DNA from 2 places in the Ruminococcus sp. J1101004sp1_RTP21198st1_B9_RTP21198_201120 genome. Region 2 is predicted to be linked to the other one. Evidence: a T-box and tRNA genes for the amino acid it is inferred to sense, from the RefSeq annotation. Region 2 holds a T-box; the other holds one or more tRNA genes.

Region 1 (3,421 bases), on a different contig from region 2:
GCAGTTCCTTCTTTATCGTGTGCAGGCAGATCAGCTTTGGGAATCGGTGTGGGTGTAGGAACCGGTGTGGATGTAGGCGTTGGTGTAGGTGTAGGTGTAGGGGTTGCACTTTGGTGGGTACTGTTTGTCTTTTTGTTTGTTGTGCAATGGCATGTAGAAGACCATTTGGAATAGTATTTTTTTCCTTTAACAGTCATGTAAGTACGGGTTTGCATATAATATGTAGTCCCGGCACGGAGGCCATTGAGAAAAATTTTGTTGTTTTTGTTACCTTTGACTGTTATAGTTTTTGCATTTTTAAGTTTGGAATTAGTTGCATAGCGCAGCTGGTAACCACTGGTCTGGGAGGTTTGTCTTTTTACTACTACAGTTGCAGCTGCTGTTTTTGCATAGATATTCATTATCTGGGCTTTCGGCGGTAAAATAACAAACTGTTTTTTAGCAGTGCCGGTATAAGTGCCTTTTCCAATAATCTGAACCGTGTAAGTTCCTACTTTTTTGCAGCCTTTAGAGTACTTTACAATATAGTTTTTCTTTTCCTTCAAGACTTTTCCTTTATAAGTTACTCTTACTTTTGGACGCTGTACCTTTTTATTATAGGTAAGCTTTGTGGCTGATAATTTAATCCTGGTATTTTTCACATTTACCCTTGCTGCGGCAAATACCTGGCTTGAACTGCAAAACAGAAGCAGTAAAATGATGAGGCAGAGGTGAATCTGCCGGTGTAGATGATGATTTTTTTTCATGGCTTTTTACTCCTTTTATATGATAAGTTTATTGGGTTTTGTAAAAATATAACTATTTATGACCAGACCGTAGCAGCCATTTCTGATCGATTTTTTTCACTTCATCATCAGCAAACCGGATATGCAGTCTGACAGAATTGGAAAGCTGTACGACTTCCTCTACAGTACCTTCTCCGAATTTGGGATGAGTTACTACATCATTTACCTGGAATTTGACTTCGCTATGTTTGGCGCTTTTGTAGGCCTGTTCACGACGGTAGGTGTCCCGGATGGGAACTGTCTTGTCGTGAATAGGGTTTTTCAGAGCTTTGTCATAATTGTGCTTCAGAAGGCTTTCTCCGATTCTGTAATAAGGAGTAGGCGCGGCGCCCACAAGAGAACAGCAGTATTTCCAGGCGCTCCCATGCTTTCCTGCCTGCCAGTTATACTGCGCCGGGATTTTCATATTGTATTGCATATAATGGGCGTATTCGTGCTTATAAAGATCCAGGCGATCCTCTTTGGAAAGAGGCTTCTTTACGGCATAACCAATAAACAGAAGGGAAAAATAGAAGCTTTCTTTTTCGTGGGCAGAAGCCGGGGTATAAGAGCCAAGTACAGCTTCATCGTAACCAAAGCGGATAGGTACAGAAGCCCCCCGAAGACCAAATTTGCGGTCAAGAGTCTGGAACAAAGCGCGAATCTGAGCTTCGTGGATGGTAGTTTCATTATCAAGAAGTTTACGGATAGATGGGGCAATATTCATGCAGTTACTCCTTTAAAAATTATTAACTGGAAAAATTGCGTGCCAGGTTTTATGGCGTTCATGAGCAAGTAGCGAAGCAGACCTGGAATGTCCGATTTACTGATGGACAAAAAAATAGATGCTGCAATCTGCAACATCTATAATAGCGAGAGGGGGATTCGAACCCTCGACACCGCGGGTATGAACCGCGTGCTCTAGCCAACTGAGCTATCTCGCCATATTCATTTCATAAGTATGGGGCCTACAGGGCTCGAACCTGTGACCCTCTGCTTGTAAGGCAGATGCTCTCCCAGCTGAGCTAAGACCCCATATACAAACTGTGAAGTTTCTTCTCTTCCGCAGCTCGCTTTGCTATTATACTATTAACTGTCGCAAATTGTCAACAACTTTTTTTAATTTTTTCAAAAAATTTAGAATTATATTTTTTTACTATTTTATTGGAAAAAAAGGCTCTAGAAACAGAAATTTTTATTTTGGGTCCTTATTTGCAAAAAGCGGAAAACAATTTGGCAAGTAAGGTTCTTTCAAAAATGAGAATTGGTGTTATACTGAGCCTGTAAACAAGAAGAGCAAACAAAAGCATACCGGATACCTGTAAGAAGAAAAAGAACGGACGCAGCGTATTCGTATGGTCTCATAAGAAAGGGCTCACAAACACGCCCTGAGACCATAATTGCGATCAGCTGACAATTGTTTTTCTTATTAGGAAACGTCAGTTGGCGATACGAAAAATAGAAGAGGAGAAGAAGGTATGAAGATTTTAGATTCCAAATTTATGAAGGGCTTTATCAAAATGGCAGACGATGGTTTCCAGCAGGGCTGGCATGAGAGAAACGGCGGAAATTTAAGCTATCGTCTGAAAGCAGAAGAAGTAGAAATGATCCGTCCCCGTCTGAATGCACCAGGCGAGTGGCAGCCAATCGGCACAGAGGTGCCGGGACTTGCAGGAGAGTTTTTCCTGGTAACCGGAAGCGGCAAATATTTCAGAAACATAGCAGTTGACCCGGAAGCATGTCTTGCAATCATTGAACTGGATGACAAGGGTGTTAATTACAGAATCCGCTGGGGACTGGTAGAAGGTGGCCGCCCAACCAGCGAGCTTCCAACTCACCTTATGAATCATGAGGTAAAAAAGAAGCTTACAAATGGCAGACATCGTGTTATTTATCACGCACATACAACCAACACCATCGCATTAACCTTTGTTCTTCCACTGGATGACAAGGTATTTACAAGAGAGCTGTGGGAGTCTGCTACTGAGTGTCCGGTTGTTTTCCCAGATGGCGTAGGCGTTGTAGGCTGGATGGTACCAGGCGGAAGAGAAATTGCAGTAAAAACAGCGGAGCTGATGAAGAAATATGATGTTGTTATCTGGGCACATCATGGAATGTTCTGCTCCGGTGAGGACTTTGACCTGACCTTTGGCCTTCTCCATACAGTAGAGAAGTCTGCGGAAATCCTGGTGAAGGTAATGTCCATGGCACCGCGTAAGCTTCAGACCATTACTCCTGATGATTTCCGCGCAGTAGCCAAAGACTTTCATGTTACTTTACCGGAAGAATTTCTTTATGAAAAAGAGCAGTAAGTAAATTAATATAATAATGTGAGATCTGTCTGTGATGAGAAAATTCACAGGCAGATTTTTTACGTTAGAGGAAATTAATTTTAATAAATGTTTATAAAATGCGAAAAAATTGCTTGACAATTCATTGCCTGTATGCTATTTTAAATAAAAATTTAATTCAACGAACTAAACCGATGAAGCGGGAATAAAAACAATCGTGCACCCACAGAGAGTCCGGGAGGCTGAGAGCCGGGCGGTAAGGCAGTTTGTTAAATGGGCCGCTGAGGGCGCATGGAAAGGCAGAATGCGTGCAGAAGAAATGTAGACATATCTGATTGAAGCATGAAAGAAGATTCTGCAGAAGCC
Region 2 (3,421 bases):
GTTCTGTGGGTAATCGGTTTATCCGAGACATCCACCATAACAGCATTACCATTTTTATCAAAATGGCTTAGTTTATTACACATAATTCGTCCCTTTTTATAACAATATTAACCTATTATATTATATTCCGGCTATATCAGATGGACGCTTCCGGTCAAAATCAGCAGATTTCAGATCCTGTCGGCATATTTTTTTCAGGGCTGACTACGCATACATTTCCCTCAGCATCCTCTGCGCAGAGAATCATTCCCTCACTAAGAATTCCTGCAAGTTTCGCTGGTTTTAAGTTGGTTACTACCATAACCTTTTTGCCAACCATTTCCTCTGGTGTATAGTAAGCCTTGATTCCAGATACGATCTGGCGAACCTGGCTTCCAATCTTAACCTGGGAGCAAAGAAGCTTCTTGGATTTCTTCACCGCCTCACAGGCAATAACCTCACCAACCTGGAACTGAAGCTTTGCGAAATCATCAAATGTGATCTCCGGCTTCGCCTCAATATCTACAACCTTCTCCTCTGGCTTTTCTTCCTTCGGCTCTTCTTTCGGTGGATGAAGCTCGTTTACTTTTTCCATAACTTCTTTGATGTCCATACGGGCAAAAAGGATCTCCGGTTTATCTGTTACCTTGTTTCCTGACGGATACAGTCCAAATGTCTTCAGATCCTCAAGAGTTCTCTCTGAAGCATTTAACTGACCAAGGATTCTCTTTGTTGTGTCCGGCATAAAGGACCCAAGAAGAGTGGTTCCAATGCAAATGCCCTCAACCAGATTGTAAAGAACGGTTGCAAGACGATCCTGTTTGGATTCGTCCTTTGCAAGTGCCCATGGCATTGTCTCATCAATATATTTGTTGCAGCGTTTGAAAATAGTGAACACTTCTGTGATGGCATCTGCTACACGAAGTTTCTCCATCTTTGCATCAACCTTTGCAGGAACAGAAAGAATGAAGCTCTTCAGATCATCGTCAACAGGTTCTGTTACGCCTTTATTCTCTACCACGCCGCCAAAGTATTTGTTTGACATGGAGATGGTACGGTTTACCAGGTTTCCAAGAGTATTTGCCAGCTCGGAATTCATACGCTCTACCATCAGCTCCCAGGTGATCACACCATCGTTGTCAAACGGCATTTCATGAAGTACGAAATAACGGACAGCATCAACGCCGAAGAAATCAACCAGCTCGTCTGCGTAGATAACGTTTCCTTTGGATTTGCTCATTTTTCCATCGCCCTGGAGAAGCCACGGATGACCGAATACCTGCTTCGGAAGAGGCAGATCCAGTGACATCAGGAAGATTGGCCAGTAAATAGTATGGAAACGGATGATATCTTTTCCAATAAGATGAAGGTCGGCAGGCCACATCTTGTTAAACAGTTCAGAATTGTCTCCATCGCAATCATAACCGATTCCGGTAATATAGTTGGTTAGGGCATCCAGCCATACATATACAACATGCTTCGGATCAAAGTCTACCGGAATTCCCCATTTGAAAGAAGTTCTGGATACGCACAGATCCTGAAGTCCCGGAAGAAGGAAGTTGTTCATCATCTCGTTCTTACGGGATTCCGGCTGAATGAATTCCGGATGTGTCTTAATGTGCTCAATCAGACGGTCTGCGTATTTGCTCATTTTGAAGAAATAAGCCTCTTCTTTGGCTGGTACGCATGGGCGTCCGCAGTCCGGACATTTTCCATCTACAAGCTGGGATTCTGTGAAGAAGGACTCACATGGAGTACAGTACATTCCCTCGTACTCTCCCTTGTAGATGTCCCCTTTTGCATACATTTTCTTGAAAATCTTCTGAACCTGTTTCTCATGGTCTTCATCTGTGGTACGGATGAATTTGTCATAGGATGTGTTCATCAGATCCCAGATGCTCTTGATCTGACCGGATACGTTATCAACGAATTCCTTAGATGTAACACCTGCTTCTTCTGCTTTCAGCTCAATCTTCTGGCCATGCTCGTCAGTTCCGGTCTGGAAAAATACGTCGTAGCCCTGCTGTCTTTTATAACGCGCAATGGCGTCTGCCAGAACCGCCTCGTAGGTATTGCCAATGTGCGGCTTGCCGGATGTATAGGCAATGGCTGTGGTGATGTAATATTTTGGTTTACTCATTGTATTTCCTCCTTTTCTGTGTAACAAAAAGAGCTGGTTAAACTTCTCCTTCCTGTCACAACATAAAAAAACGTCTTCTCAAATATACTGAGAAGACGAGTTATCCCGTGTTACCACTTCTATTCATTCCCGCCTCACGGTACAGATGGAAAAACCATCTTCGGGAATCTCACCGGGTACCTTCATACCCTTACGCTATAACAGGCGTTCCTGTCGCAGCCTAAATTACTTCAACTGCGCCCCTCCAAAGCCATCTTCCATCTGTTCCATACACACCCCCTCTCAGCCTGGAAAAGCAACTCTTAACTGCTCATCTCCCGGGGGATTCTCTGTAATGCGGTACGCAAATGTACTCTCTTTTTCTATGGGTTTGGCTTATAAATTCATATAAAAGAGCGTATCACATTTTAATGGGTTTGTAAACCCAAATTTATCATTTTACAGCGATGCAATATTTATAATTTTAGTGTAAATTTAGCCAAATTACTATTGACAAATTTGCAATTATCTTGTATATTAATATCAGTAACAATTACTATTATTGAGAGAAAGGAGGAATCAGATGGCCACATTGAAATACAGCCGCCAGAGAGAATCTATTAAGGAGTTTCTTACTGGCAGAACCGACCATCCCACCGCTGATTTTGTTTATGAGAATATGAAGCAGATTTATCCAAACATCAGCCTTGGAACTGTATACCGAAACCTCTCTCTTCTCGCTGATCTGGGTGAAATACAGAAGCTTTCCAGCTTTGGCGGAGCAGACCGATTCGATGCCCGCACCGTTCCCCATTGTCACTTTATGTGCACCCGCTGCGGCAGAGTGATGGACGTATTCAGCGAACATATTGATAAAAGCCTTGAGAGTATTGCAGCTGACTTTAAGGATGGTCAGATTTCCGATTATAAAGCAAGATTTTTCGGAATTTGCAAGGAATGCCTGAAGGAAGAGTCTCACTAATCAGTTGAATAAATTTTTCATTTTCTGATCATAGCTATTCTGTAGGGAATTACAGCCGCTCGACAAGCAATGGCCACAGCACCAAACTTTAAGTGAACATTCGATCCTGTTAGAAAAAAGTTTCAATAACTCTTGACAAGCAATAAACAATATGTTACCATAAAACAGTAATGATTACTATTATTAAAAACTAAATAAAAATTTTATATAAGAAAAGGAGAATTTAATTATGGCTAAATGGGTATGTAGTGTATGTGGTTATGTTCATGAAGGTGACACAGCTCCGGAAGTATGTCCAATCTGCAAGGCTCCGGCTGAGAAATTTACGAAACAGGATGATG

The links. The T-box of region 2 lies ahead of metG (methionine--tRNA ligase). A T-box ahead of a tRNA ligase gene usually reads a tRNA of that ligase, here a tRNA-Met.
Region 1: it encodes a tRNA-Met, which carries the amino acid that the T-box ahead of metG (methionine--tRNA ligase) is inferred to sense. The anticodon was not compared.

What each region holds. Positions count from the first base shown of each region.
Region 1 covers NZ_JBCOMI010000006.1:103,461-106,881, reverse strand. The annotation lists gene AB5618_RS05550 (hypothetical protein) at 1-746, opposite strand, end outside; gene AB5618_RS05545 (hypothetical protein) at 799-1,491, opposite strand; tRNA gene AB5618_RS05540 (tRNA-Met) at 1,635-1,708, opposite strand; tRNA gene AB5618_RS05535 (tRNA-Val) at 1,727-1,799, opposite strand; gene rhaD (rhamnulose-1-phosphate aldolase) at 2,243-3,076, shown strand.
Region 2 covers NZ_JBCOMI010000004.1:21,194-24,614, forward strand. The annotation lists gene moaC (cyclic pyranopterin monophosphate synthase MoaC) at 1-83, opposite strand, end outside; gene metG (methionine--tRNA ligase) at 161-2,119, opposite strand; T-box leader at 2,208-2,493, opposite strand; gene AB5618_RS03630 (transcriptional repressor) at 2,682-3,080, shown strand; gene AB5618_RS03635 (NADH peroxidase) at 3,310-3,421, shown strand, end outside.